DNA from 4 places in the Paenibacillus sp. J22TS3 genome. Region 1 is predicted to be linked to each of the others. Evidence: riboswitches for the same ligand, from Rfam matches in the RefSeq annotation. Region 1 holds a riboswitch; each other region holds the start of a gene.
The links. Region 1 has a riboswitch for cyclic di-GMP ahead of KJS63_RS21625 (anti-repressor SinI family protein). Riboswitches for the same ligand answer to the same signal wherever they lie in the genome.

Region 1 (7,592 bases):
TCGCCTTGCCGTTCTCAATTTGGCTCAGCATGCTCTTGGTCATATGCTCTCCCGCCAGTTCGGTCTGGGTCATGCCGAGCTGCTTGCGCAGGTGCTTGATACGTTCTCCAATTTTAGTCATGCCGTTCATCCTCATCCTGATTTATAAATCCAAGTATATCTTAACCGGACAGGAAGGAAAAGAGACGAACTCAAAATAAAAGTTAAACTGTACTTAACTCAGCTATTGCAAGCAGGAAATTTATTGCATATAATTAGTTTAATTTAATTTAACTTTCTAGATGAGGTGAATAGTTCATGGATCAGACTTCCAAAGTGCCGCGGGAGGATATTCGCAACATAACTCTCATGTTCTCAGGCAAGCTCTTCTCCCTGCTGGGCGCAAGCATGTACACGTTTATATGTGGATTGTATATTTTGAAGCTAACGGGTTCAGGCAGCCAATTCGCCGTTACCCTAATCTGCGGCATGCTGCCGCGTATTATTCTGGGGCCTGTCGCTGGAGTTCTGGCTGACCGACTTAACCGCCGCAAATTAATTATCGGCTCAGATCTGGCTAGTGTTGCCGTCATGCTGCTGGGATTCTTCGCCGTAGCGGTCAACGGCCCGTCTGTGCCCTGGATTTACGCAACGCTGATCCTGTTGTCCGTATGCTCAAGCTTCTACAGCATTACCATCTCCTCCTCGCTGCTTATGCTGGTGGAAGAACGAAGCATACAGAAGGCCGGCTCCATGAACCAGATGGCCACCTCCATCGGGAATATCCTGGGACCGGTTTGCGGAGGTTTCCTCTTCGCATTTGTCTCCTTGGATACCTTCATGCTGATGAATGCCGCGGGCTTATTCATTTCATCCTGCATGGGCTATGCGCTCAGGTTCCGCTCCGGCTCTCAAGCCAGCGAAGCCTCCGCACAACCAACAGATGACGCAAGACCTTCGGGTTCTCTGGCATCCCAATTGGTTGGAAGTCTGGCTGGAGGCTTCGGCTATGTCAGAAAGCATGGATTCCTATGGTCGCTTCTGCTCATCTGCTTCTGGGTCAACTTCTTTGCCAGTGCAATTGGTGTAACGCTTCCCTACATTATGGTGCATTCCCTCGGTATGGAATCCAGGGAATATGGCGTTGTCGATGCTTCATTTGCGGCAGGCATGCTGGTCATGGCAGCCATCCTGTCCGTCCGCAAGAATACGGTTAATCCACTGTCTCCTCTGCTAAGAGGACTGATCCTGCTGTCGGTGCTCATTGCCGCCATGTCACTGCCCTATCTGCCTTACTTCGGCAAGAGTCTGGCTTATTTCTATTACATTGGTCTCATGATGCTTATCGGTGTAGTCATTATTTATATCAACATCCCTCTTCAGGTGTTGTTCCAGACCACTATTGACCCGGAGTACCGGGGACGTGTATTTGGCATTATTGAGACGATGGCGGGCGCCATTGCTCCGCTCGGAACCATTTTATATGGCGTGCTGCTGGACTGGATTCCCGCATACTACCTTCCGGCAGTCTCAGGAATCTCACTGCTTGCCGTTACCTTGATCGGCAGCCGAAGCTTGCGGCTGGAATACAACACCTCCAAGGGAAAGCTTGTCACGGGTGCACTGAAGCCGGCTGCCGGATCATCCATACAGTCTGGAAGCTCTGTGTAGCAGGGAGCAGAAAAAGAACCTTCCATACTTATAAGCTATATAAGCTTATCGTATGGAAGGTTCTTCTCCTTTTTTATATAAAATGAACTTTAGAATGAACCGATCTCAGCGGAGAGGACGAATGATTCTGAAAAAGCGAAGCGTCCGCCTTTGTCTCCGAAATGCCCCACTGATATCTAGTTCAAGCATTTCGGAGACAACAGCGGCCTTAAAGAACACTCGGCATCGCAGCGACCGAATAGGGTAACTTTCATAAGTTCATTTTATATAGCTACCTTATATTTATTCTTATCTTCTCAGCCTGCCGTTTCATCCTCAAGAAGCTTCTCACTTCCTCTGCTGAAACCCCCGCTTCCTTCGCACTGCGTATTAATCTGACCCATTCCAAATCCATCGCTGTGAATCGAGTCTTCTCCACAATCACCTGGGCGGACTTGTCCAAAAAATCTCCTCCTAAGATTATTCGAGTGTCCCCAGGCAGTCCAGCCATCCTAGTATCCCTACCTTAGATCTGAGACTTTGTGCCCCTGCTTTTCAACAGGTTTACCCTTTACTGGAATTTACCTATACAAGTTTGAAAGGAAACTACAGATCATATACCCACTTCAGTTAAATCCATTATAGCGAACTGCATTTAAAAAAGATGTCGTACTGCGGACCAATTCACCCTATTTTACTAATGGCGGTCTGATTATTTTGTAAATCCCAAGCTGTTTTTGCGAATGTAAATAAATGGTACTGGTACCTAGGATGTGTAGAACCGTTCTTAATAAGAAAAAACAGAGCGGTTTTGACTAAATAGTTTTTAGGTCAATGTACTTGTTCCATTGTTAACCATCATACCATAGTTCCCGATATAGTAAATCTAATTTCGGGGGAGTTGCTTAAATTTTGTTCTTAATAAAGAATGAAATAGTGAGTATTCAGCCGATAAACTTAGAATATAGGACATTTAGCTTAGTTATTGTTCTTTATTGAGGAAATTTAACTCTATTAGCAATTTTCCTTTCTGATAGAGTTGCTGTAATATTCAAATCAGAAAATTGTTCTTAATAAAGAACAAAGAGTGAAAGGAGAATTCCTCTGAGAACCTCTAGATTAAGAGGCGGCAAGCGACGAAGGGTACGGCATGCCCCCAGACAAATTACACGTACCTTGCAGACGGCTGTTGTCATCTCCATTCTGGTCATCACAGCCTCACACCAGGTTGGAACAACTTTTGGTGAATTCCATACGGAACAGGACAATACAGCGGTAATCCAAGCCTGCGGGATTTTCCCTAGTGAAATCAGGCTGATGCTGGAGGACCTGACCGGACATTTAAATATAGCAGTACAGCTTAAGAACACGCTGTCGTCCGGACCATCAACGGATACCGGGGAGATATCCCCCCACTCCTTCACTGGAAGGACACTGGAAGAGCTCAGCTCGGATGAACAGCTTATCCTATCCAGAATATCAGTTCTTCAGGGAACTTCGGTTCAGCTCAGCAGCCGTTTGGCTGACAATGAAGCCGCTTGGCAGAGCATCCGCTCTGAAATCCAGCAATCAGCCGATAAGGTCAACGGGATCATCGGCGAAATCAACCAGCAGCCCTCTAACTGCCTTGTAATCAGAGATCAGGCGTCTCTCCTTCAGCTGTCCGGGCAGTTGACCTCAATACCGGGGCTGTCAGCGGAGTTATCGGGACGGATCAAGGCTGTAATGGACTATCTGAAGCAGCTGCAAACCCTGGATACTACCGATGCCGGGAATGACCAGACAAATCCAAGCGATTTCTCCTCCACTGTTACTGGCGTGCCGGACTACAGCCAGGAGCTTATTCATCCTGTGTCCATCGATACTGGCCAAGACTCCCTGATCAGTGAGGAATGGGCCCAAGAGTATCGGCAGCTTCAATCAGAGCTGCAGGCATCCCTGAACTCTTGTACCACAGAGCTGGGCAGTTTAAGTGCCCAACTGTCTGAAATACAGGCCGCGATTGCGGCAGAACGAAGCCGCTTGGAAGAGCTTGAGAAGGTTAAGCGGGCCGCAGAGATAGCCAAATCTGAGCAAGACAAGAAGGAAGCTCAGGAGAAGAAGGACGTGCAGGACAAGAAGCATGAGGGAACGGCACCAGGGGGAGACAAGGCAAGCTCTTCTGATCCTGCCAAGCAAGGGCCAGGACATTCTGGAGGACAAACCTCTGCCGATAATCAGCCCGGAAATGATCAGAAGTTCCCGCTTAAAGAAGCAGCCCACGATGACCCTAATCCCACTCTTTCCCATCAAGAAGATGTACAGACAGCTCCCACCCCAGGCAGCCCTTCGGACAAGGTTAAGCCGGGTGATGGCACCCTTCCTGATATCATCCCTGGCGATGTTCCTGGTTCTTCTCCAAGCACGGTTCCCGAAAGACCAGGTACATCAGCGGCATCCACGGGCGGGGCCTGATATTGACGGCAAGATACCTAATTAATTGTGAAAGACGGTGATTCCGATGCGTATTAAAAAACTAATCAGCCGGACCTTAACGACTCTGCTTATTCTTCTTTTCATCGTCATGGCCGCTTCCGTTGTGATCTCAAAAGCTGGGGGCGGAGAACCGAATTTCTTCGGTTATCAGATCAAAACTGTGCTCTCCGGCTCTATGGAGCCTTCCATTCAGACAGGCTCTATCGTAGCGCTTCAGCCTGGCGGGGACATGGGCCGGTTCAAGGTCGGAGATATCATTACCTATAGAGAATCAGCAGACAAGCTGGTCACCCACCGGATCATTGAAGTTCTGAAGAACCGTGAGACAGGTCATGTATCCTATCGAACCAAGGGGGACAACAATGATACTCCCGATCTGGAGCCTGTTCCAGCGTCCAATGTTACTGCCGAGTACACCGGTTTTACAATTCCCTATGCCGGTTACGCCATGAATTTCGCAAATTCCAGAGCGGGAAGTGTGGCTCTGCTTGTAATCCCCGGTTTGCTCTTGATTATCTATGCAGGAGCATCCTCCTGGAAAGCTTTGTCCAAAATCGACAAGAAGGAAGCGGATTCCACTTCGGTTGAAGCTCCATAACCACTGCGGTTGTTCTCCCTGCCAGCAGGGATACAATATATAAATTCTCGCGAAGAGATCAAATTTGAGGAGGAATTATTAAGATGGGTATCAAGAAAACGTTAGCTTTGGGAGTAGCTTCAGCAGCACTTGGATTGACTTTGATCGGAGGAGGTACTTTTGCGTACTTCAGCTCCACCTCCCAAGCCACAGGAACATTCGCGGCAGGTACACTGGAGCTGAACGCGAATCCGACCACCATTATCAATGTAAGCAACATCAAGCCGGGCGACAAAGCTGTACGCAACTTCAAGCTTGAGAACAACGGAACACTCGACATCAGCCGAGTGCTGCTCGGAACTTCATATACAGTAACCAATAAAGCTGGCGCACCCGCCAATACCGACGATTTCGGCAAGCATATCCGTGTTAACTTCCTGACCAACTCTGACAAAGGTGACCGCGTCATCTACTCTACCAACCTGTTCGATCTGCAGAAGCTCACTCCGGATGCTGTAGAGAACAAAGTATTTATTCCTTGGTTAGAGGAGCACGGCGGTCTGAAAGCGGGAACCAGCGACAAGCTGACTGTAGAATTTGAATTCGTGGACAACAATCAGGATCAAAATCAGTTCCAAGGTGACTCCCTTACGCTGACCTGGAAATTTGAAGCGAAGCAAGGCGCAGGCGTAGAAAAGTAAAAAAAGTAAGTCCCTATAGGTAAGAGGACCACAGCAGTTAGTGCTCATCGCGCTGCAGGTCCTCTTTTCGTTCTCCTTTTGTCAATTCATATATTCTGATATAATGGCTGTAAAATCGATAAGGTGGGCGACATCAACGTGGCAGATAACTTGGGGAAGCGCATTCAGCAGTACCGCTTGGAGAAAGGCTACTCCCTTTCCGAGCTTGCGGATAAGGCGGATGTCGCTAAATCGTACATAAGCAATGTAGAACGCAATATCCAATCCAATCCTTCCATCCAATTTATCGAGAAGATTGCCGATGCTCTTGGTATATCTATAAATAAGCTATTGTATGATTCGGACCCGGCCGAAGAGGAAGTCCTGGATCAGGAATGGTCAGAATTGGTTCAAGAAGCGATGTCTTCAGGAGTCAGCAAGCAGGAGTTCAAGGAATTCCTGGAATTTCAAAAATGGAAGCTCCAGCAAAAAGATTGACTTCAGGCTGAATCCTGCCAAGCCGATAAGAATACAAAGAAGGAGCCGTCCCAAAAGACGGCCCCTTCTTTTTGTTTGGAGTTCGATTTGTGTTCGAAACTCTTGTAGCATAGAGTTAGAACATTTTGTAACCGCCCAGACGAAGCTTCTGAATGGTCCAACCGCTTAATATAGCTCCAGCAAGCCCCGCTACAGCGGTCAAATAATCAACCAGATGGAATGACTGCAGATAAACGCCCAGACTCTGGGTATGATCCCATAGAGAATACACCACGATAGGCAAAATCACGATGATAAAGATGTAACTTGGAAACCAGGTTGTCTTCATCAGCATATTTAAAATAAATCCGATCCCGAACATCATCACAAAAAACAGAACCATCAGTATAAATACAACAATAAACCCAAGACCCATGACTCTATCTTTGCTCCCCTCTATCAACACTGCTTAATGCCAGTTTACTAAAAAAAGGCGGGGTAGGCAATGAAGTTTATGAACACTTCATGAAGCCATTTGCCCGCCCTGCTTCTCTAGGCTACAATGAACAATAGAGCTTAATTATAGGAGTGATAAAATGAACGAAGCAGCTTTAACATTAGAAGGATGGTATGCGCTTCATGATTTCCGTTCTATAGATTGGACAGCCTGGAAAGCGGCCGACGATGAAGAGCGCGCCGTAGCACTGGATGAGCTGAATGTATTTCTACAGGAGTGGAAAGGAACTGAGGAAGCCGGCACAGGAAGCACAGCCGCATATTCCATTGTTGGACAGAAAGCAGATTTCGTCATTATGTACCTTCGTGAAACGCTCGATGAGCTGGGTCAGATCGAAGCGGCTTTTAATAAGACGGCTTTTGCGGAGTATACCACCAAGGCCTATTCTTATGTCAGTGTGGTGGAGCTTAGCAACTACTTGGCATCCGGTGACGGTGATCCGAAGCAGAAACCGGAAATTATTGCACGGCTTCAACCGGCTCTGCCGAAGTCGAAACATATCTGCTTCTACCCGATGAACAAAAAGCGGGAGCTGTCCGACAACTGGTACATGCTCTCGATGGATGAGCGCCGGGCTATGATGCGCAGCCACGGTCTAATTGGCCGCAGCTACGCGGGCAAGGTTAAACAGATCATTACCGGCTCCGTAGGCTTCGATGACTGGGAATGGGGCGTAACCTTGTTCTCCGACGATCCGCTTCAGTTCAAGAAGCTGGTCTATGAAATGCGTTTTGATGAAGTCAGCGCACGATTCGGTGAATTCGGCAGCTTCTATGTCGGCAACCTTCTGACCGAAGAGCTGTTCGCCGAAATGCTCAAATTATAATTTTATATAAAATGAACTTATGCCAGTTACCCTTATGGGGCGCTGCGATGCCGAGTGTTCTTTAAGGCCGCTGTTGTCTCCGAAATCCTTGAACTCGATATCCAAGTAGAGGCATTCGGAGACAAAGGCGGACGCTCCGCTTCTTCAGACTCACTCGGGATCGAAGCCGAGAGGAGTTAATTTTTAAAGTTCGTTTTATATAGAGCCCAATTTAGAGATGGCGCTTATAGAGACAAGGGTGCCGCCCGGCAGTTACACAGCCGGGCGGCACCCTTGTTTATTTTATAAGAATGAACTGTCAATCCTCGTCTTCCTGCTGCAGCCGTTTGATCGATTCCAAGTACTCCGCTGTTGCCCGGTCACGGTCACGGCTCTTCTCCTTCAGCCGCTCGATTGCCGGAAGAATCAGAA
Region 2 (7,592 bases), on a different contig from region 1:
ATTCAACGCCACGCTTCTCCAGACTGGTTGTAGCACGCTCAACCAGCTCTGGCGGGAATCCAGCCAGAATCGATGGACCTGCTTCCACACAGTAGAGGGAGATCTCGTTGAAGTCGATGCCTTTTTGACGGCACATTTCCGGAAGCTCATCCGCAAATTCACCAACAAGCTCAACGCCGGTAAGTCCGCCGCCGCCGATAACAAACGTAGCATCCGCCTTGTTCTTGGACTGCTTGTAGGCGTTCAATCTCTCTTCAACATGAGCACGGATGCGGTTGGCATCGTCTACGGATTTCAGCGTGAAGCTGTATTCCTGAAGACCCGGGATACCGAAGAAAGCTGTTTCACTTCCCAGGGCAATAACCAGGGCATCATATCTTAACGTGTTTCCATTGCCGAGCACAACCTGCTTATCGTCCGGCTTAATAGTCTGAACTGTATCAATCACCAAGTTCACGTTCTTGCCTTTCAGCAGTTTATCAAGTGGAAGCGCAACGGCCTTCTCGTGAAGGTTCCCGGCAGCAAGGCGGTGAAGTTCGGTAATAATCTGGTGGGTAGGGTAACGGTTAACAACGGTAATATTGGCCTCATTCGCATTCAGGTACTTACGTGCAGTCAATGCGCTCAGCAATCCGCCGTAGCCGCCGCCCAGAATCAAAATTTGCTTCGACATATCCATCCTCCGTTCTGAATTGTGTTTATTCTGAAATTAACGTTGTCCTTTTTGACGCTCACTCAGCGTATCCAAGAAAGCTTGAGTGAAACGCAGCGATTTCTGTACGTTCGGATCTTTCAGGATTTTGAGCAGGCCAAATACACCGATAGTCGAATTATCGGCTTGTGCACGGTCATTTGCTTCAATCGCTGCAGCAGCGACACCTTTAACCTTGCTTACTACCGGAGTGGCAAACTCGGAGAATCCATGTTTAAGATCGTTCACGAATACTGGATCCTTAGCGATGCTTTGAGCGAAATCATAAGCTGTTGTCAGGGCGCCCATCATCTCAGTGAGCTTTGGCAGCTGGTCTACCAGCACCAGAAGGGATTGCTGAACCTCCGGCTTCATAAGCTGATCGAGCAGCTCTTTACCAGCTTCAGAAGGTACCGCTTGAGAAGCAACTGCCTCTTCAGCAGCTGATGTCTCTTGTTGATTAGAAGTTTGTGACATTTGGAACTTCCTCCTTTACGTTGAATTATACAGCGCAAACTAGGGTCTGGATCAGATCCACACACTAGGTTCAACTGTATAGCAGTCCGTTATTTAATAAATACCTGAAATAACTTTCCTATAACACCAGACCGCTTCATTAGGCTGGGCAATAGATAAGCAATCCTGTCTTAACGTTCTTGTAGAAGCTTCAAACAGGCCGAAACGGAACTCTATACTCTTATATTACACCTTTTATCCAAGAACTGAAAAAGAAATTTTAAAAATAGGTGAAAATTTGCACATCATGCTACAATTTGTTCATAATAATCAAAGATTTATGTGATAAATCGGGCTTGATTCACAGCAATCGCCTTTGAGCGACATTTTAGGGAAAGGAGACACAAATACGATGAAACAAGAGATTATTCTCCGTTTTCTTTTGGCACTTGTCCTGTTCACCCTGGTTCCTTTTCTCCAGGAGTACCGGTGGATTGGAACCCTGTTCACTGTCGCGGGCATCTACTTGGTGGCTACAGGCGCCTCCAGGCTAATTCAAAAACGTCCTAAGAAATAACCGGAATCCTGACCCTAAAGTTCTTTAAGCTCTAGGTTCCCCTGTTCCTCAAAACCTATGCGTCTTTGGCAACCTTTATTCGAAGTGGAACAACAATAAACGACCTGCTCGGGCAGAGCAGGCCGCAACAACCATGGACGGTAGCCGCCCTAGGCTCGGAATTAATTGTGACTGTATGCTTCTTCCAGCGTATCCACGAAGATTCCTGTGTAAGCAATGGTCTCTGCCAGCTTCTGCATTTGGTTCTTCGCAACCACGGAAGATGGGTTGACCATCATGATTTTCTTAAATCCGTTGGACATATACAGCTTGAAGCAGCCCTCCAGGACAGGTAGCATGTCCTGTTTGGATACGGCCAGGTTCGTTGAGTCAATAATCAGTGTGTATTCTGCCGGATTAATCGAGTTAATGTGCTCATTGTATTCTTTTAGAAAAGCCTCAGCCTCATCCGGTTTCATAAATCCACTTACAGTAATTGCCAACGCCTTTTCCGCCTGCTTCTTCTCAAATACAAACATCCTATGGTCCCTCCAAATGGTTAATATTTCTCTCAATACCTATATCGTTATAATTGATATAAAAGTGAAGACATCGTATAGCCAATTCCTACAGAACACAGAACTACCTTATCTCCTGCGGAGACCCGGCCTGTTCTGAGCGCATCTTCAAGGGCAAAGACAGGGCTGGTAACTCCCGTGTATCCGTAACGGTCACCCACAAAGGTGTACTTGTCCAACTCGATATGCATCTTCTCCAGCGTCTCCTCAATCTCCGGCCGTGAGAATTGGGAGAAGATCCAGTGATCGACATCCGTGGCCAGCATTCCGTTACGCCCCAGGAGCAGAGTGATCAGATTCTTCCACTCGTCCGAAAAGTAACTCACATCATGTGGATCGAACCGCAGCCGCTTGTCTGCTTCCGCCACCCCGTCACGAAACATCGCCGACATACCAGCCGCCGGGAACATTACGGTATTCCCAAGCTTGGAATCCGTCTTGTAATTGGCATCAATAAATCCGCCTGGAAGCTCCGTCTTCTCCAAAATCACGGCCGCTGCCCCATCCGAAAAGTTAGGGTAGACGATCGTATCATCCTTCCGGGCGATGTTGCTGACATGAACACTACCAATAATTAGCGCGCGCTTAATATACCGGTTCCCGATCAAATGATGCCGGACTTGATCCATCGCGGTCAGCATCCCGATACAGTTCGTATTCAAATCGTATACGATATGTGCGTTCACCGCGCCGATCTCACGATGAATCAGCAGTGCATTGCTGGGATAGGTGTACTCCGGGGTATCCGAAACAAACACCACCATGTCCAGCTCCTCCGCGGAGACCTTGGATTCAGCCAGCAGCTTCTTCGCAACAGTCACTCCCATGGAAAGGGAGTTCTCTTCCTCGGTGCTTACCAGATAACGGGTCTTTCTCCCAAGATGATTCATCAACCCTTCCGCTTCAAGACCCAGCTTGTCAAAATGCTCAACGAAATAGGCATTATCATATGCCTGGGCCGGATGATAGGTGGCTATCCCTTTGATATGAACCTGCACGACATTGTTCCTCCTTAATGATTTTTCAAGAACCCTCCACTTATATCCAGACAAAAAGGCCTACTCTAAAGAGTAGACCCGAGGCTTGATAGACCTAGTTTTCATCCTCTTCTCTGGTAACCGGCTGTCATAGCATACTGCTTTAGACCCTTGGCTTTGCGTCCTTGCCTTTCAGCAAGTTTGCCTTTTTCATTTAAGAGAGCTTTAAGACCTGCTTTTCAGTCTTTATTATAGTTCTATTTTCCTGATGTGTAAATAAAAGCTAGACTATATTCATGAAATTTTCAAAGTATTCTATTACTTTATTTCTTAGTGCTAAAGTGTAAAAATTACGTCAATAGGGGTATTATTATGGGGTATACATTACATATAGAGAACAGATAGGAGCGATGAATGTGGAATTGAAAAATAAAAATGCGTTAATCACGGGTGCTGGCAAGGGAATCGGCCGGGCAGTGGCTGAAGCTCTAGCCAAGGAAGGTGTCCATCTTGGATTGATCTCCCGCACTGAGGCCGATCTCAGCAGCCTCGCGGAGGAACTGCGGGGGAAATACGGAGTCAAGGTCAGCATTGCACCTGCTGACATCTCGAACGCGGAAGAGGCACAGCGTGCGGCAGCCAAGATCAAGCAGGAGCTGGGAGACGTAAATATCCTGATCAACAATGCGGGAATCGCCAAGTTCGGGACCTTTGTGGAGATGGACCCTGAGGAATGGAAGCGAATCCTTGACGTGAACCTGATGGGGACCTACAATGTCACCCGCGCTATCCTGCCGGATCTGATCGCCCAGAACAGCGGAGATATTATTAATGTGGCCTCAACTGCCGGGGAACGCGGGTTCGCAACCGGATCGGCCTACTGCGCATCCAAGTTTGCGGTCATGGGATTAACGGAAGCTCTTGCTCAGGAAGTGCGCAAGCATAACATCCGTGTCACCGCACTTACGCCGAGCACGGTCAATACGGATTTAGCCGTGAACGCCGGCCTCAAGATCGGCGACGAGGACCGGATGATGCAGCCTGAGGATGTGGCTGATCTCACCTTAGCCGCGCTGAAGCTTCCTCCGCGCGTCTTCCTGAAGACAGCCGGAATCTGGACAACGAATCCGCAGTAAGCAACCTGGTCAGAGGGGGCTCCTAGCCCCCTCTTCTCACACCATCGTGCAGTCCGCATTACGGCGCTTCCCGAATAGCGGCTGTACCTGACTCATCGTTGAAGCGCCCTCACTTTAAGAAGGAGGGCAGACTTGTATCATGCCCTGCCCGCCATCCACAATAACCCGGTCTCCTGTCTTCAGTCTGGCGGTTGCATTGCCACATCCAACAACAGCGGGGATGCCCAACTCCCTGGCTACAATGGCAGCATGGGACAGCGGCGCGCCAATATCGGTAATGATTGCCGAAGCTTTAGGGAAAAGCGTTGTCCATCCTACGTTAGTTGTGGAGGTTACCAGAATTTCACCTGGCTTAAGCTGATCCCCGTCTTCTGGTTGTGTCAGAACGCGCACCTTTCCTTCAATCCTGCCTGCGGCACCAGCAAAGCCCTTAAGTGTCTCCGATTCCGGCGAAATGCGCATAGGCTCCATTGGATTGAAGTAGTCCATTCTGCGGTTCGGTTCTTCCGCCCATTTGAACGGATCGAATCTGCCGCGGATGATGGATGGCAGGGGCGGCAAGGCCTGATACTTCGCATAGGTTGCTTTTCTGGCATTGATATGCTGCCTGGCTTCCAATTCGCCACCCTCAAGCCAACTCAGCACCTCATCCAGGTAGAGGAAGAATACATCATCAGCTATCCCGGCTAACTCACCCGCTTTGAGGGCAAAAGCCCGATTGACCCTGAACCCCCGGGTCCATTCTGAACGTGCGGCTTCCCGGACCTGCGGACCCTCTAGTACTCTTTCTACTTGCCGCTTAAACCGTTTATTTCCACCAGGAAACAGTTGCTCGAATCTATTCCACGCTTCTTCATACTGTTCACGCTGCTTATCCAGTAGCCCCTCCACGTTAATCGGTGAATCCTCTATGTCCTTAATCTGTTTCTCCAGCAAATCCCGGCTCTCTCCCGGAGAAGGAATGGACAGCTCATGCTCATGAGGACCGCGGTGCCCGTATTTGACTAAATACTCTTGGCGGGTCATGTCCCCCCGGATTACTCTGGAGATTCCAATCACCGGACCCAGGCTTTCTAATTGAGCATTCCCACCTACATTAGACAGAAGAAGATTTGCTTCTTCTGAGCCAACCAGCCTGCTCAGCTTTTCCTTTAACTTGACGTATTTCTGCATTTTTTGACTTGTCCCCTCAAAGGCGGCCCAGACCCCCTTCACATTTCTAGGCCAGAGATCCTGTCTCCAAATGCGGAGCAGCTCCTCCTTGGTTTTCACTTTGTGGATGCGGTCAATGATTTTCGCACATTCCTCTGGACTGTCCTTCAAATACTGGCTCATGCCTTTAACCGCCTCACGGGTTCGCTTCGAACTATAAAGTATTCTTGGCACCAAGGCTTTGATAATACTCCATTTGGAGAAAGGATACACAGGAATGCCGATCCCTTCAGGCAGCTTCCCAAATACATTGCTCATTTTCGCTAAAATGGAACGGGAATTGAAACCCAGTGCTTGGAATGCGGATACAGGAAGGCTGATGTTAGAGTACACTCGCCCGCATATATTCCCCGACATTAAGTAGTGACCCGGAACAACCTGCTGCTCCTCATCGAGCGCCCTGATGACAGACCAGCTAAAAGGAGTGAATACATCGGGTATGGATTCTCCCACATTTGTATTGGTCCACAGAAAATCCCCTGTAAGCGAATCGTTCCACTCAAACTTATCCCGGTTTCCTGGACTAAGAGTCGTAACTGGACGTGCCTGGAGCAGGTACACCCTCCCTTTTGAGATTGCCCATTCCAGATCCTGCGGACCTCCCAGCTCTTTCTCAAGTCTAAGCGCATAACGATACAGCTTCATTGCCTGCTTTCTAAAAACCCTTGCACCGCTGTATTTTCCTTTAGACCTTGTTAATGTAAAAGAATGAGCATTGGCTTCCCCTGACACAAGCTGCTCTCCCAATCCAAATATATAATTGCCGGTCATTACTTCGCGGCTGCCTGTTATAGGATCAGCGGTAAAAAGTACCCCCGAGATCTCGGGGACAACCATCAACTGAACGACGATCGCAATTTCGTGGGATTGTTCCATTCCTTGTATGGAACTATATACCCTGACTCTTTCTGCATACTTCGATCTGTATACCATGTAAAGGGCATCTCTGATTTCTTCATCCGTCTTCATGTTTAAAACGGTATCAAATTCCCCGGCAAAAGAAGCAGCCTCCGAATCTTCACTTAATCCCGATGATCGTACCGCAAATTGGGCCCCATTGAACATATGCCGAATCTTATTAACACGAGTTACGATTTCCTTCCAAGCCCCCTCGTTCAACTGTCCCTCTTCGAAAGCGGATGGCAGCACGACAAATCCTTCCGGAACAGGATATCCGCCCTGGTACATCCTCGCAAGCATGGTCCCTTTGCCCCCTGCAAAAGCAAACATGGAAGGAGTCAATTCATTAAAGCCGAGCACTGTATCTAACATCTAAATCACCTCTATCGGATTTAAAAGTCTCTGCCCTGATCAATAGATGTAAAATTATTACGTTAATTATGACATTAACTTTCTTTTGATACTATATATCATTTTATATTTTGCATCAACTTTTTTGTTGCTTGACGGTTTGCAATATGAATTGAGGCAGATAAAGACCATTCCCGGGAAACTTCGTGTAAAATGATGTTAGTCAGGCTGGGCGCACATAACTAAACAAGAGCCGCTGTGAGAGCGGCTCTTGTCTCAAATATCGATATGCAATTCGCGAAAAAGACTGGAACTGTTTTTATGGCACTTCCGGCAGCTGGCCGGAAGTGGACATAGCTGGATTAAGCTCTTTCACGGTCGCTAACACCCGCAATGAACTTGATGGAGTAAAGGGCACATAGACCTACGATCACATAAACGACGCGTGAGATCGCAGAGTTCTGCCCGCCGAACAGCCCGGCAACCAGGTCATACTGAAACAATCCCACAAGCAGCCAGTTGAGCCCGCCGATAATCAGCAGAACAAGAGCGACCACATCCAAGGTTTTCATGTTTGAGCCTCCATTCCTATAATATTTGCGAAACAAATCTCCTCATCCTGTATCTTATCCGTAACCCTTGCATCCTAACCGCTGTAAGTGCCAAAAAAGGCAGAAAGGAGATCCATCCAATGACAAATTCTAAAGTGATTTCCCTGATCTTTACCGATGATGG
Region 3 (7,592 bases), on a different contig from region 1:
CGGTCAGCAGCACGAACAGCAGAGCGGCCGGAATGAATTCCAGGTGAAAGATCGCCTGCAGGATATAGGTACCGCCGACAGTTAATGCACCGGCATTGAAGAAGCCGAATGCAATGGTCATGACGGAGCCGGAGTATGCGCCGAGCTTCTTGCTGGCGTATCTGAGCCCGTAATAGTCGGCGATCGTCCAGCCCTTGAGCCGGCGCAGCGGCCGGGTCCAGATGAAGGCGCCCAGGATCATACAGGTGCCGAGTCCGGCCATGGTTGCCGTACCCTCGAAGCCGCCGGTACTGTAGCCGGAGCCGATTGCGGCGAAGAAGAATGGCGCTGCCAGCATGGCGGCCAGCAGGCTGCCCGCCACGACATACAGCGGCATGCTCCAGCCAGCAACGAGCAGGTCTTCGGCGGTTTTAATTTTTTGATAACCTTTGAAGCCAATATAGTAGATGAAGGCCAAGTAAATCAGAAATACGATAATGGATGTCATGATGTTCCTCCTGTATAAGCCTGCTATAATCCGTTTAGTTCATTACGCTGCCGCCATTAGGTCCCAGGATCTGGCCGGTATAGAAATTCGCATCGTCGGAAGCCAGAAACAGAACGGACTTGGCGATCTCTTCGGGCTGGGCGAGCCGTTTCAATGGGTATTTTGCGGCTTCCTCTTCCTCATAACCCTCGCCAAAGTCCGCCAAGATGTCGGTAAAGGTGCCTCCCGGTGCCACCGAGTTGACATTGATGTGAGGAGCAAGCTCGCGGGCGAGCGCCTTGGTGAAGGAGCTGATGCCGCCCTTGGCGGCGGAGTAATGCGTAAACTCCTCGCAGCCGAGACTGGCTAGATCGGAGGAAATATTGATGATCTTGCCTGCCTGGTTCTCCCACATCCGGCGGGCTGCTTCTCTGGCATTATAGAACGTGCCGTACAGATGAACCTTGATCATCCGGTCCCACTGTTCATCCGTCATATCTCTTACGGTAACAGCTTGGGCGATTCCGGCATTGTTCACCAGAATGTCCAGCCTGCCTAACAGGCGGTCGAAGGTGGTGAACATGTCGCGCACTTGGGCCGAGTCGCTGACATCGGCATGGAAAATCTCCGCCTTCACTCCATAGCTCTCGGCTTCTTTCTTGACAGCAAGGGCATCGCTATCCTCGCCGATATAATTGATCATCACATTTGTTCCAGCTTTGGCGAACTCCAGTGCCACCGCTCTGCCAATGCCTTTGCTGGCGCCAGTGACCAGCGCCGACTTGCCTTGTAGTCCTGCATAACCCATAAGATCATCGCTCCTGTCTGTTAGACTTTGAATGTTTTGATTAATTCCTGCAGGGATTGTGACGTCTCGCTTAAGGATTCTGTAGCCTTGGCCACTTCCTTAATAAATTGCAGCTGCTGTCCTGAGGCATAAGCGACTTGATCGGATTTGACCGCAATATCCCCAGCTGCCGATCTGAGCTCAGTTACCGAAGCGGTAACCTCTTCGGACGAAGCCGAGATTTGCTCGGAGGAAGCAGAGACTTCCTGCATCTGCATGGCCACATTCTTGGTGGATTCAAGAATCTGATCGAATGCCTTGGCTGCTTCCTCCATTAGAGCGAGACCATGGCGAACGTCCTGCTGCCCTTCCTGGGCAATGGTCTGCGACTCCTCTGTGCTGTGTGTAATGCTTGCTAAGTGTTCGGCAATGGTACTGGCAGAGCGCCCTGTGCTCTCGGCCAGCTTGCGGATTTCGGATGCGACCACCGCGAAGCCGCGGCCATGCTCCCCGGCGCGTGCAGCCTCAATAGAAGCGTTAAGTGACAGAAGATTTGTCTGTTCAGCCACATCGGTGATCAGCTGGGTCATTTCATTGATCTCGCCAATCTGGGAGTTAAGCAGCTGGATGACATCTGCAATACGGGTAACAGAATCCGTAATCTTGTTCATCTGGTTCTGCAGCTTCTGAACGGATTCCTGTCCGCTCTGAGCGCTAAGAGCCATCTGCTCGGACTCCTCTGATGCGGCTGAAGTGGATTCAGCGATACGCTGAATGCCGATGGCTGTCTCTTCGAGAACCGTTACAGTCTCATCGGTAATCTTGGAGGTCATTTGAGTTTTCTCGGCCACTTCAGCCATGTCGTTGTTAACCTTAATGGAGTAAGTCTCAGTCTCCTGGGAGCTTGCGGTCAGCTGCTCGGAAGACGAGGCCACATGCTCGGACGACTCTTGAATGTTCAGGATCAGAGTACGCAGACTGGTCTGCATTTTGACAACAGCCGAATTAAGCTGGCCGATTTCATCGTTCGACTTATAGCTGAGCTGTTCACTGCTGAGGTCGCCTTCTGCAATCCGGTTGGACACATGCACAATCGACTTCAGCGGTTTCAGAATCATATTGATGATGGAGTAGATAACAAGAGCTACAATTACGAGTCCGATCAGGGTGATAATCACCTGCTGGTTGCGGGCCTCGTTTGACAGCTTGTGGATGTAATCCGCCGAATAGTCGATCCCGATCACTGCGATGACTTGTCCATCCACCTTGATGGGAGAGAACACCGTTCTCCAGGTGCCGAATGGATCATCGAAGATATCGGTAACCTGGGATTCTCCCGTCGCATATACCTTCTTCGCAGCTTCCAGGTGAATAGGAGCCAGATCAGCAAACAGCGCGCCGGGTTTGTAAATTTCATTCAGATTCGTTGTGAACGCCTGAGTGGTCACTTTATCGTCCTTAAGGCTCCAGATATAACTCCAGCTCATCACACCTTGGTCTTTCTGAATTTGATCCAGCTGCTTCTGCAGGTTTGTAAAGTCCGGGTTCCCAGGCCCGTTCTTACTGATCAGGCGGCTGACCTGCTGCGGATCGACCTGCATGCTGGTCAGAGTTCCTACACTTAGCAGCTCTCTTTTCAAATCATTAGATAGATTCGTCTTCAGAATATTCAGGCTGAAATAAGAGACCGCCGCAAAAATAAGCACAACCACAACGATAACGATAATTGAAACCTTGTACTTCAATGATAGATTCCTTGCTTTTTCCACAATCTCTTCTCCTTTGATATGGCGATTCTTCCCTACAGAATGCTCTGTGGAAACCCACGGTGTTTGACATCAACCCTCCTGAATTTATAAAAATAAAAAAAAGCGCCTGCCTAAATAGACAGCGCTCATACTTCATTCTTCATTCTGAGAATAATGATTGGCGGCCTGTCTACCATAGGACTGAGAGTTCCTTTAGGCACGTGGCTTTGCGTCCCCGGGTTTCCACGGGTTTGCCTTTGCAACTTTAGAAGTAAAACTAATGTACCAAATTTAGACAAATTAATCTATAATTCTTACAATTTTGACATTTATAATAGGGCTTTCAGGCTAGTATTAAGGCCGTATTAAATAAAAAAGCGGAAAATCCCCTTGGAAGGGACTTCCGCTTTCCATATTGTATAGACCATGCGCAGCTTCAGCTGGGCCTACTGTTTCACAATGTCGCTGACAGCCTTATCAAGCTTCTCCAGCAGCTGGTCTCCATTGATCTGCTTGCCGAGGTATTCTTGCATGGCGGCTCCAAAGCCTTGGGTGACCCCATCCGGGAACAGATCCCAGTACCAGCCCAGCGCAGTGGAGGATTTGCTCTGAAGATCAACCGCGACCTGTCCGATATCACCGGATTCGGCTTTAATGGTGGTCATGGCAGGGATGAACTTGAACTGCTTGGTAATGAACTTCTTGCCGGTCTCAGAGGTGACCAGCCAGTTAAGGAAGGCTTTGGCTTCTTCCGGGTGCTCGGATTTGCTGTTCACAATATAGTTATTCGGAACGCCAATCAGCACGGAGCCCTCCTTGTCACCAATGGGAAGAGGAAGAATACCCAGCTTCAGATTCGGATCAACCTTGTCAATATCGCCTTGCGTCCAGTTGCCCTGCATCATCATGGCTGCCTTGCCAGCAGCGAAGTTAGCTACCTGAGTGGCATAATCGGTGGTCATCTTCTCCTTCTGGGCATTGTCGAAGATCACATTTACCAGATCAAGCCATTGTTTGAATACTTCATTGCCTTTAAATGTGGCCTTGCCCGCTTTGACATCCTCCACAAATTTCTTCGGATCGGGTTGGTTGGCCGTACCGACATTCACGAGGTGAATTCCGAGCGACCACCATTCATTGGTGGCTTCGAACGGGGTAATGTTCGCTGCCTTAAGCTTCTCCACCGCTGCTTTCAGCTGTGGGAGTGTCTTAGGCTCTTCGGTAATACCTGCCTTTGCAAACAAGTCTTTATTATAAATAATGCCGTATCCTTCGACGTTCATCGGCATGCCATACAGCTTGCCGTCCACGGTGGTCGGCGCTTTGGCGGTATCAATCAGATCCTTGGCCCAGGCTTCATTACTCAGATCGGTAGCTCGATCCATGTAAGGCACAAGTCCGGCATAACCGCCGTTGTTGAAGATTTCAGGCTCAGATCCAGAAGCCAGCTCGGCCTTCAGGAGCGCGCTATAATCTTCGCCGCCGCCATGAGTCTCCACCTCAAGCTGGACCCCGCTTTCTTTCTCATATTCCTTGGCGAGTTCGTTAAGCGCTTCCGCAATTTCCACCTTGAACTGGAACATTTTGATTTTGACGTCTTTCTTAGGTGTAGTCTGCTCTGCGGACTTCTCATTGGTATTAGTGCCAGTGCCTTCTGTGGCAGTCTTTGCCCCGTTGCCACAGCCCGAGAGCACCAGGGCAAACACGGCGGCTGTGATAAGAGCGAGCTTCCATCTTTTCATTTCTTAACCTCCCCAATAATTTACGTTACAAGGCCATTCTAGTGGAGAAACGTTTGCACTAACACTTAAAATTTTGCTTGAAATAGTGGATATTATTGCGGACTATCCTTTTACAGACCCGGCGGTAACCCCTTCCACAATATAACGCTGGAGCAGCAGGAAGAACAGCAGGATCGGCGTAATAGCCATCATCAGGCCGGCTAGAGCGAGGTCCCACTTCTTCGTGTATTGACCGAAGAACTTGGTTACCGCCACCGGCAGGGTGGTCAGATCCTTGTTGCCTCCAATGACCAGAACTGGCAGCAGGTAATCATTCCAGATCCACAGCGTATTGAGAATAATCACGGTGACCGTAATTGGAATAAGCAGCGGGAACACAATCCGGAAGTAGACGCCGTAAGGGTTAGCCCCGTCCACTCTTGCTGATTCTTCAAGTTCTTGAGGCACCGTCTTGATGAAGCCGTGGAACAGAAATACCGATAGCGGCATCCCAAATCCCAGGTAGCAGGCGATGATGCCATACAACTCACCGCGGATCTCAAGCAGACTGGTCACCCTTACAAGCTGCAGCATGAGCGATTGAAACGGGATGATCATGGCGGAGATGAGCAGCAGGAACACAAAATTATTGAAGCGCGTCGGTTTTCTTACAATACGATAAGCCGCCATGGAACTAAACAGAACGATCAGAATCACACTGATCACGGTAATCTGAAACGAATTCCAGAAGGCGTGCGGGAAGTTGATAACCTCCCAGACGTTTTTATAATTTTCCCAGTGAAATATCGCCGGCAGAGAAGCGGCATCAAGCAGAATCTCCTTCAGGCTTTTAACCGAGTTGGCCATAACCAGATAGAAGGGAGACAAGAACAGCAGTGCGAGCAGAATAGCGGCAATCTCCAGTATAAACGTGCTCAGCCGGTATCTTTCTTTTGTGGTATGCATCAGGCGGAGACCTCCTTCCGCTTAGTAATCCAGACCTGGGTAATCGTAATGAGGGATACGGCGAAGAAGAACAGCAGCGCCTTGGCTGTACCGAGCCCATACCGGTTGTTAATCAAAGCTTCGGCATAGATGTTGTAGGCTAGGGATTGGGTAGATGTGCCCGGTCCCCCTTTTGTCAGCGACAGGTTCAGGTCGAACATCTTAAACGCGTTCGAGGTGGTTAGGAAGAGACAGATGGTAATCGCCGGCATAATCAACGGCATATAGATGCTTCGCAGCACCTGGCGCGGGCGGGCTCCGTCGATCTGTGCAGCTTCAATCAGGTCCTTCGGAATTCCAGCCAGCGAGGCGATGTAGATGACCATCATGTATCCGGCAGTCTGCCACACGAAGACGATAATAAGACCCCAGAACCCGGTGTTTGGCGTACCCAGCCAAGGCAGCTGGAAGAATGAAAGGCCGGTTATCTCCCCGATCGTGGCGAAGCCCTTGGTGAAGATGAACTGCCAGATGTATCCGAGCAGAATTCCTCCGATCACATTCGGTACAAAAAAGATCGTGCGCAGCAATTTTTTGGTCTTCAGTGATTTCATCAGCATAAGGGCCAGTGCGAGCGCAAGGACGTTGGCAATAATGACAGAAATTACGGTGAAACGCAGGGTGAACCAGAAGGACTCCCAGAACTTGGGGTCATCGGTGAATATTCTTGTCCAGTTGGCTGCTCCAGTCCAGACAGCCTTATCCAGGTCAAGACCGTTCCAATCTGTGGACGAGTAATAGAATCCGAGCAGAAAGGGTGTGACTACAATGGTCAGAAAGAACAGCAGGCATGGACCCAGGAATACAAGCTGCTGATCCCAGCCTTTGTGCAATCCAAATCTTCTTCTCATGATGGCTCTCCTTCTCTATAATCTAATACTTCTTGCCCTTATTATAGAAAAGGGGTGCACTCCCTCAACACTCACATTCATGCTGATAAAGGTGGAATATATTGCAGAACTCTGCTAATATGTTGGAAAAAAAAGGTGGGCGGGGCGTTGTTTAGGAAAAAAAGCATACGAACAAAGCTGATGTCGCTGCTTCTGCTCGCTGCAGTTCTGCCAGCAGGGATCTCGCTAATCGTCTCTTACCTGTATACCAAGGAGTCGGTAACTGCTAAGTCGATCAACGAGAACACCAAGCTGCTGACGCTTGGGGACACCAATCTCACCAACTATTTTGCGGGGATCAATCAACTGGCTTTATCCGTGTACAGCGGTATCAATCTGCCGAATTCCCTGTACACGGCGATTCAGAACACCAAGCCTTCAGATCCGCTGAGTGCGGATGGCGGGTTCTCGGATAATCGGGACATTATCGCAAGCCAGCTGTATAACCTGTTCCAGTCGAACCGGGATATCCATCAGATTCACCTGTACATTCAGGCCAATCAGCAGTCTAATACGCTGATCAAGGGACTGTTCCGCAGGGAAAGGAATCCAGACTATGAACCTCAGGCTGATCCGTCTGGAAGCGGCCGGCCTTTCCTGGAGCCGGTGCATCTGGATCACCGGTACGGATTAAAAATCAGCGTACCCAGCCTGAAGTCAGAGACGACTGAGGTGTTCAGCGCCCATTTCCCTATATTCCGCGCCCCCAGCGATAAGGTTATGGCTAATCTGTCGATTGATTTCAAGATGACGGAGCTTCAAGGAATGACCAAGTCGATGTTCAGCGCGGGCAGGGAGAAGCTGTATCTGGTGAATGACCAGCACAGGGTACTGTATTCCTCAGAGCCTGGAACGCTTACCAAACCGCTATCAGCCAGCTGGAGCAACCTTCCCAAGGGTAAAGCAAGCGGGTACTTTTCCTGTCACGATCAGAGCTTTGAAGGAATTGTATTCTTCAGGCGGGTTACCACTCCG
Region 4 (7,592 bases), on a different contig from region 1:
CTTTAGTGAGAATGTTAGCCTTTTCCGCCACGTCCGGCTTGTCAGCGGTTGAATCCACCGCATCCGGTTTGTCAGCCGTAGAATCCACCACAGCATCCGGAGCAGCTGTCCCGGTTGTTCCAGTCCCCTGATCTCCTGCTGCTGTTATATTCTCTGGAAGTGCTGCCGCATCTGCGCTGACTGAAGCAACAGCCGGCCCAAACAGGCTATGTATCAGGAGGATTAATGCAAAAATGACTACAGATATTCTTTTTTTCATGCTTTTTTACCATTTCTCCCTATCTATTAATTTGTTGTTAATTTTAAAAGCTCTTTCACCTCCAGCAATTAGATACAAAATCGACAACTACAATAGTAGAACAAGCAACTTAACAATTTCTCTACAATCATCCGGAAACCGGGCCAGCCTTAGACAGCTTGGCGGCTATTGCACCCGCTCCCCTATACGAACCGGATCAACTTCCCTGGCGTGAGAGGTAGATGGGGAATCGTCATCCACAGTATAGAATGACTTAAATTTCTTGCGTTTGGCAGCCTTAATGAGCCAATTGAGGAACTCATGCATATTCCGGTCCAGATCTTCTTCAGCCCGTCCCCCCAGCATGCGGTAATATTTGATTTGCAGCACACTGGCCCCATTCCAGTCGAAGTAGAATATGCTCTCATCCTGCTTGTGCTTTAAGCGAAACTGATAGTTATCTCCCGCAAGCAGGTAAGTATCAGAATTGAAAAAGAATGCCGGTCCCTCAGGTGTCGCCACAACCCCCAGCATATTCCCCTGAAAGTTAATATAAAATCCTCTCTGATATTGAACATCCGGTTCTTTGGCAATATTGATTTCACGAAGTGAAGCGAGTTCCAGCCCCTTGAATCCGAAAGGGGGTGAAATCCGAAAATTTCTTATAATTCTCAACGTTTATCCCTCCGGTATACCCTACTCGTTCTCCCACCGTAAGGATTATAAAGAGAGAATCTATACAATTTCTGGACAAAGCAAAAAAACCACCGGTTATCCGGTGGCTAACTGTATATGTAAAACGCTATTATGACCGTAAAAGATCCGCTTCCCATTCCCGGTACCAGTTCTGAATGGACTGCCCCGGTTGTTCATTCAATTCTTCCGCTAATATCGTCTCTAAAGTTTCATATTGTCTGCGTACCATCAAGGCATTCTCCATTTCCGCATACAGCCGCATCAGCGCAAAATGAGCCTTCTCCTCTTGAGGGTGCAGGCCGCAAATCTCCGTGTAAAGCCCCACTGCCTTGCCCGTGTCCCCTTGCGAACTGTACCATTCAGCCAGAGCATAAGAAGCCGAGAGCCATAAAGATTTGTATCTCTGCCGCTCACTTTCCGCCCACCAGTAATCATACTGCTGCAAGTAATCCCCTGTATACAGTTTTAAGATTTCAATATGATCATCAATTGTATCCGCGCTAGGTGGAGTGCTCTCCTGCAGCCTGTTCTCCCATTCTTCCACATCAATCATAACCTGACTTAGTGTGAGCAGGTAACCCTCGGTTGTATTGGAGATTTGAAAGCAGGTGCCGTAAGGCTCTAACGTTTTGCGGATATGGTAAACAGCCGTATACAGCTGGGCATACACCTTGTCCGGATCGTATTCCGGCCACAGCAGATCAATCAGAGTTGATTTCCTGACCAGCTGACCCCGGTGCTGAATTAAATATAGAAACAGCTCCTGGGCTTTGGTGGTCCGCCAATGAAGCAGTGCAGGTTGACCCGGCTGCACTTCAATAGATACCTGCCGAAGAAGGTTTAATTTTAGCGGTGTATTGGAATCGGAGTGACTGGTCACATCCGGCTTCGATTTCAAAAGCCCGTCGATTCTGGCCAATGTCTTGGATAAACGCTCGGCACGAACGGGTTTAACAATATAATCAAGCGCATTGATTTCAAAAGCTTTAACTGCATATTCGTTATATGCTGTAACGAACACAATATGTATGTCTGGCTTGCTCTCCAGCAGCTGCTCTGCCAGTTCCAATCCGCTGATTTCTGGAAGGCTGATGTCCAGAAAAACAACCTGTACATCCCTCTTTAGAATCTCTTCCTTGGCCGTATAAGGGTCGGTATAAGCTCCCACAACCTCAACTTGAATCAGCTTCTTCAGCTGCCGTTCCAGGTAATCTAAGGCCAACTGCTCATCATCCACCAGGATCACTTTCATATTCTTACTCCTTAGACATCATAATCAGTACTTCTCCCAACGAGCCTAGAATAACATAATCTGTTTCTGCAAAGAAGCCCTGAGTATGCACCCAGGGCTTCTTGTCCTTTAATATTGTCTATCCGCAGTATATTTGGCTGCGTCTTTGATCATCTGATATTTAGTTGTGGTTCCCTTCCAGCCCGCATCAACTGTAGTATCGATAACGACCCACTTGTTATTCATATACACTTCATTCCAGGCATGGTATGTAGTTACATAAGCTGTCTTGCCCATGTCAAGCTTCGTCGGAATGTTTACACTTCGCAGCATGGCGGCGAACAAAGCGGAATAACCGTAGCAGGTATCCTTGCCCACTGTCAACGTGCGGTCAATTTGCGGTATGTAATCAGCCGGAATATTCAAGGCCAACTTCTTATCGTATTTGATATTGCTCACCACAAAGTTATAAATCGCTTTGACCTTCTGCTCATCCGTTGTTAAGTTTTTCGTTAATGCCTTGGCCTTGGCAACTGCGGCGCCCGCCTGTGCCCATTTCACATTCTGAATGGAATTAAGGTATACCGCGGTTGGCTCCTCAAGCTCCACGTTAACGGAAGCTTCATAAATAACCTGATATTTGCCGTTGCTCTTTTGTTCAAGAACACTGATTGCATATTCTCCGTCTCCCAGCTGAAGTGGAAAATTCTCCTCAGTGACACCTGGCAGTAGGCTGTATGTATATTTCTCATTGCCTTTGGCTATTAGCACTTTCGTCTTGACACCAGACTTCACCGTGTATTTGATTCCAATAACACCTTTGTCCACTTTGGTATCATTCAGCCAGGTCCCGCTCTCGGCCCTAACTGCAGTCCCACCATTCATAACCGTACACAACAACAGAAAAAAAGACAACAAAAAAACAACACTACGCTTCATCTTATAAAACTCCCTTCGGTGGCTAGGCTGCCATCTTGTTAGAAGGCCCTATAGCTTTGCGTCCCTGCCTTTCGACAGGTTTGCCATTATCGTGTAAAGTTCTATTTGCAACAGACAGCTGAGCTTGTCTGGATGAAATTATCGTACCATATCTTTAATTCAAAACAAGACTTTTTGTCGAATTTTATTAAAAAAATATCTCCACCGGTCACATCCACGCAAACCGGAAGAGATATTTAATCTTAGATTCAGTTACTGCTTACGCATGAAAATTCTGTCCGTCGGTCACTTCGGGCACGATGCCAACGCGGATCACGTAATCCCCAAAATGCTCACCAGGATGCCGGTCCTTCGCATACTGTGCAAGGATTGGCTCCAAGGATTCCAGAATTTCAGCTTCGTTAATATTCTCCTTAAACAGCTTGTTCAGACGGTTGCCTGAAAACCCTCCGCCCAGATACATATTGTAACGTCCCGGAGCTTTGCCGATAAACGCGAGTTCCGCGAGGGCAGGCCGTGCGCAGCCATTGGGACAACCGGTCATGCGGATGACGATCTCCTCGTCTTGAAGGCCATGCTGGGACAGCATAGGCTCAATTTTATCCATCAGTGAAGGAAGATAACGCTCGGATTCGGCCATCGCAAGCCCGCAAGTCGGCAGCGCCACACACGCCATCGAATTCCGGCGCAGGGCAGAATAATGCTTGCCGTCTGTAAGGTTGAACTGCTGAATCATGGACTCAATCTTTTTCTTTTTCTGAGTGCTTACATTTGCGATAATCAAATTCTGGTTTGGTGTCAGGCGAAAATCCCCGGTATGCACCTTGGCAATCTCTCTGAGGCCTGTCATAAGAGGATAACCTTCCTCGTCCTTCACACGGCCATTCTGGATGAAGAGGGTAAAATGCCATTTCCCATTGCTGCCCTTAACCCAGCCATAACGGTCACCATTGTGGTCAAATTGGAAAGGACGTGCCTCCTCAAGCTTCCACCCCAGGCGCAGGGTCAGCTCGTTTACGAACCAATCAAGGCCGCGGTCATCAATCGTATACTTGAAGCGGGCATGCTTCCGCACAGACCGGTCGCCATAATCTCTTTGAATCGTGACCGTCTTCTCCGCCACCTCGATCAGCTGCTCCGGTGTACAGAATCCGATGACTTTGGACACCTGAGGGTAGGTTTTCGGATCACCGTGAGTCATTCCCATACCCCCGCCAACGGAAACGTTGAAGCCTTTCAGACGGCCGTTCTCGGTAATAGCAATGAGGCCAAGATCCTGAGAGAACACATCTACATCGTTCGATGGAGGAACAGCTATGCCGATCTTGAATTTACGCGGGAGATAGACCGGTCCGTAGATCGGTTCCTGCTCCACGCCCTCACGGCTGTCCACAATTTTCTCCCCATCCAGCCAAATTTCATGGTAGGCCCGGCTGCGGGGGTCAAGATGAGCGCTTACCTTGCTGGCCCATTCGTATACCTCCGAATGAATTTCGGACTGGTAAGGATTCGGGTTGCACATCACATTCCGGTTCACGTCACCGCAGGCAGCAAGTGTGCTCAGCATGGCGTCATTCACTTCGCGGATCGTATTCTTCAAGTTCCACTTGAGTACGCCATGGAGTTGGAACGACTGCCGAGTCGTCAGCCGGATCGTTCCGTTTGCATACTTGTGTGCCACACGGTCCATCATCAGCCATTGCTCCGGAGTTACGACTCCACCGGCGGCTCGTACCCGAAGCATGAACTGATAGGCCGGCTCCAGCTTCTGCTTGGCCCGTTCGTTCCGCAGGTCACGGTCATCCTGCATGTAGCTTCCATGATGCTTCATCAGCCGGTTGTCATCTTCGGGAATGGACCCGGTAATCGGGTCTAGGAGAGTCTCTACCAGGCTGCCGCGCAAGTAATTACTTCTGCGTTTAATGTCCTCCACATCACTGTGCGGAGCGCTGTTCTTGGACAACAGGTTATTTTCAGACATTGTTTATATCTCCTCTCGTGATCTTTGGCATGTCCCCAGAATTAATAGACATCCCGCTGATAACGTTTCTGCTGCTGCAGGTCTGTCAAATAAACAGCGGCTTCCTCAGGGCTCAGCCCGCCCTCTTGCTCAAGGATAGTTGCGAGTGCCGCATGCACATCATGAGCCATCTTCTTCTCATCTCCGCACACATATAACGCAGCGCCTTCTTGAAGCCACTGGTACAATTCCTTGCTCTTCTCCAGCATCCGGTGCTGAACATAGACTTTCTTGTCGGTATCTCTTGAGAAGGCAACATCCATACGGGTAAGCACGCCATCCTTGAGCCAGCGCTGCCACTCCACTTGGTACAGGAAGTCTGTAGAGAAATGCTGGTCACCGTAGAACAGCCACGTCTTTCCTGATGCCCCTGTCTCTTCACGTTCCCCGAGGAATGCGCGGAAAGGTGCAACTCCTGTTCCGGGCCCAATCATGATCACAGGAGTATCCGGATTGTCCGGCAGCTTGAAGTTCGGGTTATGCTGGATAAATACCGGCAGGCTGTCGCCCGGCTGAATTCGTTCAGCCAGCTGAACCGAGCAGACCCCATATCTATTTCTCCCGTGGTTCTCATATCTAACGGTACGTACCGTTACGTGCACCTCGTCCGGGTTTGCTTTTAAACTGCTGGCAATGGAGTACAGCCTTGCCGGGATTTTGCGGAGAAGAGCCACAAATTCACGTGCCGGAGCTCCCTGCAGCGAATAATCCGTCACCAGGTCCAGCAGATCGCGCCCGGCAAGATAGCTTCGGAGCTCCTGTTCGTGTCCAGCTGCAAGCAGCTTCGTTAGACCCGAATTAGAAGTAAGCTCTGCCACTTGAGTCAGCAGAGGTTTCGTTAATACCGTGATCTCATAATGACGAAGAAGCGCCTCCTGCAGCGGCTTCTGCTCCCCGTTCTTGTTTACCGGCACAAGCTCATCCGGGTTCCAGCCCATCGCTGTGATCAGCTCTGCCACCAGCTGCGGATGGTTCTCCGGATAGATGCCCAAGCTGTCGCCAGGTTCATACTGAAGATTCGATCCCTCAAGAGAAATTTCGATATGTCGGGTCTCGCGGTCCGATCCCCGGCCGTTCAGGTTCAAGTTCTCAAGAACTTCCGCATGGAAAGGATGGCTTCTCGAATACTCCGATTCCTGCACAGTTACCCCTTCCGAACTTGCACTAACCGCTGTGGTCTGACCAGCTGCCCCTTGCCCCAGCGCCTCAGCAACCTGGCTCATCCAGGCCTGCGCCGACTCCTCGAAATCCACATCGCAGTCCACCCGGTCAGCCAAGCGTTTCCCGCCTAGTTCTTCCAAGCGCTTGTCGAAGTCCTTCCCCGTCTGGCAGAAGAATTCATAGGAAGTATCTCCAAGCCCAAGAACCGAATATCGCAAACTCTCAAGCTTTGGCGCTCTCTTACTGTGAAGGAACTCGTAGAAAGGAATCGCATTATCCGGCGGCTCTCCCTCGCCCTGGGTGCTGACCACAATGAGCAAATTCTCAATTTTCTTCAAATTGGCGGTCTTGAAGTTTCCCATAGAAGAGACGGTTACCTCAAACCCAAGGCCTTCAAGCTTCTTGGACAGCTTCTTCGCCAGTCCGTCACTGTTCCCGGTCTGAGAGCCGAACAGAACGGTAACCTCTTTGGAAGCTGCTGGCGCCTGAACAGGGGTAGTAGAATCAGAATGTACAGGAATACCGGCCGGCACGGACAACTGCACCTGTGCAGGGCCTTGAAGTCCCGCAATGTAACCTGTCAGCCAGATGCGCTGATGTTCTGTTAATGTAGGGATCAGGCGGTTAAGAAGCTCTGCCTGTTCCTGGCTGAAAGGACTGTTTGTAACTTGGAGTTCCAACAATATCCACCTCACGTAGCTTGCATGATTTTTTAATTCCTAGAATTTAGATCGACTTAATCAAAATCTACTAAGTTGAACGGTATCACATCAACGAGGACGGGTCAATTTGAATGATCTTATAGGTTCCATTAGTTAATCTGATAAATGCGCCTTAGCACAAAAAAAGAGCCGCGTGTATACGCGGCCCGATCAACAAATCTGCATCACTTAAGACTCTATTCCCGATCTTTATTCCATATAACTCAGGTAATCCCCTTCTAAGCCTGCTAACTTCTTCTTATCCGTACAACCAGACTTTCAGCATGGAGATCAGCCTTACGGTATCAATCGGCTTGCTGATGTAGTCCGATGCTCCTGCATCTAAGCATAGCTGCCGGTCTTCTTTCATCGCTTTGGCGGTTAGGGCAATGATCGGGAGATGCTGGAATTGCGGCATCGCCCGAATCGCTCTCATCGTTTCATACCCGTCCATTTCAGGCATCATAATATCCATCAGAATCAGGTTGAAGTTGGTATCTTTCTCAAGCAGTTCCAGCGCCTCACGGCCGTTCTCGGCAAAAACAACCTCCAGGTTGTGCGATTCCAGGACATTGGACAGTGCAAAAACGTTCCGGATATCGTCCT

Region 2: linked by a shared signal. The riboswitch ahead of KJS63_RS11375 (ketoacyl-ACP synthase III) and the one ahead of KJS63_RS21625 (anti-repressor SinI family protein) in region 1 are both predicted to bind cyclic di-GMP.
Region 3: linked by a shared signal. The riboswitch ahead of KJS63_RS11260 (methyl-accepting chemotaxis protein) and the one ahead of KJS63_RS21625 (anti-repressor SinI family protein) in region 1 are both predicted to bind cyclic di-GMP.
Region 4: linked by a shared signal. The riboswitch ahead of KJS63_RS20045 (transglutaminase-like domain-containing protein) and the one ahead of KJS63_RS21625 (anti-repressor SinI family protein) in region 1 are both predicted to bind cyclic di-GMP.

The regions. Positions count from the first base shown of each region.
Region 1 is NZ_BOSF01000008.1:74,776-82,367, reverse strand. It holds gene KJS63_RS21635 (helix-turn-helix domain-containing protein) at 1-121, opposite strand, end outside; gene KJS63_RS21630 (MFS transporter) at 298-1,650, shown strand; gene KJS63_RS21625 (anti-repressor SinI family protein) at 1,922-2,092, opposite strand; cyclic di-GMP riboswitch class I at 2,124-2,208, opposite strand; gene KJS63_RS21620 (hypothetical protein) at 2,806-4,083, shown strand; gene sipW (signal peptidase I SipW) at 4,130-4,702, shown strand; gene KJS63_RS21610 (TasA family protein) at 4,786-5,382, shown strand; gene KJS63_RS21605 (helix-turn-helix domain-containing protein) at 5,521-5,859, shown strand; gene KJS63_RS21600 (YuiB family protein) at 5,975-6,274, opposite strand; gene hemQ (hydrogen peroxide-dependent heme synthase) at 6,435-7,181, shown strand; gene KJS63_RS21590 (hypothetical protein) at 7,480-7,592, opposite strand, start outside.
Region 2 is NZ_BOSF01000003.1:369,632-377,223, forward strand. It holds gene KJS63_RS11355 (NAD(P)/FAD-dependent oxidoreductase) at 1-673, opposite strand, end outside; gene KJS63_RS11360 (DUF1641 domain-containing protein) at 710-1,168, opposite strand; gene KJS63_RS11365 (hypothetical protein) at 1,560-1,724, shown strand; gene KJS63_RS11370 (hypothetical protein) at 1,886-2,242, opposite strand; gene KJS63_RS11375 (ketoacyl-ACP synthase III) at 2,290-3,279, opposite strand; cyclic di-GMP riboswitch class I at 3,392-3,474, opposite strand; gene KJS63_RS11380 (3-ketoacyl-ACP reductase) at 3,675-4,394, shown strand; gene KJS63_RS11385 (PEP/pyruvate-binding domain-containing protein) at 4,509-6,878, opposite strand; gene KJS63_RS11390 (DUF378 domain-containing protein) at 7,220-7,429, opposite strand; gene KJS63_RS11395 (cupin domain-containing protein) at 7,549-7,592, shown strand, end outside.
Region 3 is NZ_BOSF01000003.1:338,259-345,850, reverse strand. It holds gene KJS63_RS11270 (sodium:solute symporter family protein) at 1-487, opposite strand, end outside; gene KJS63_RS11265 (SDR family NAD(P)-dependent oxidoreductase) at 522-1,274, opposite strand; gene KJS63_RS11260 (methyl-accepting chemotaxis protein) at 1,295-3,022, opposite strand; cyclic di-GMP riboswitch class I at 3,179-3,267, opposite strand; gene KJS63_RS11255 (ABC transporter substrate-binding protein) at 3,448-4,743, opposite strand; gene KJS63_RS11250 (carbohydrate ABC transporter permease) at 4,846-5,688, opposite strand; gene KJS63_RS11245 (carbohydrate ABC transporter permease) at 5,688-6,578, opposite strand; gene KJS63_RS11240 (sensor histidine kinase) at 6,726-7,592, shown strand, end outside.
Region 4 is NZ_BOSF01000007.1:30,885-38,476, forward strand. It holds gene KJS63_RS20030 (LPXTG cell wall anchor domain-containing protein) at 1-259, opposite strand, end outside; gene KJS63_RS20035 (hypothetical protein) at 425-913, opposite strand; gene KJS63_RS20040 (response regulator) at 1,044-2,186, opposite strand; gene KJS63_RS20045 (transglutaminase-like domain-containing protein) at 2,295-3,104, opposite strand; cyclic di-GMP riboswitch class I at 3,119-3,199, opposite strand; gene cysI (assimilatory sulfite reductase (NADPH) hemoprotein subunit) at 3,364-5,085, opposite strand; gene KJS63_RS20055 (assimilatory sulfite reductase (NADPH) flavoprotein subunit) at 5,127-6,965, opposite strand; gene KJS63_RS20060 (response regulator) at 7,246-7,592, opposite strand, start outside.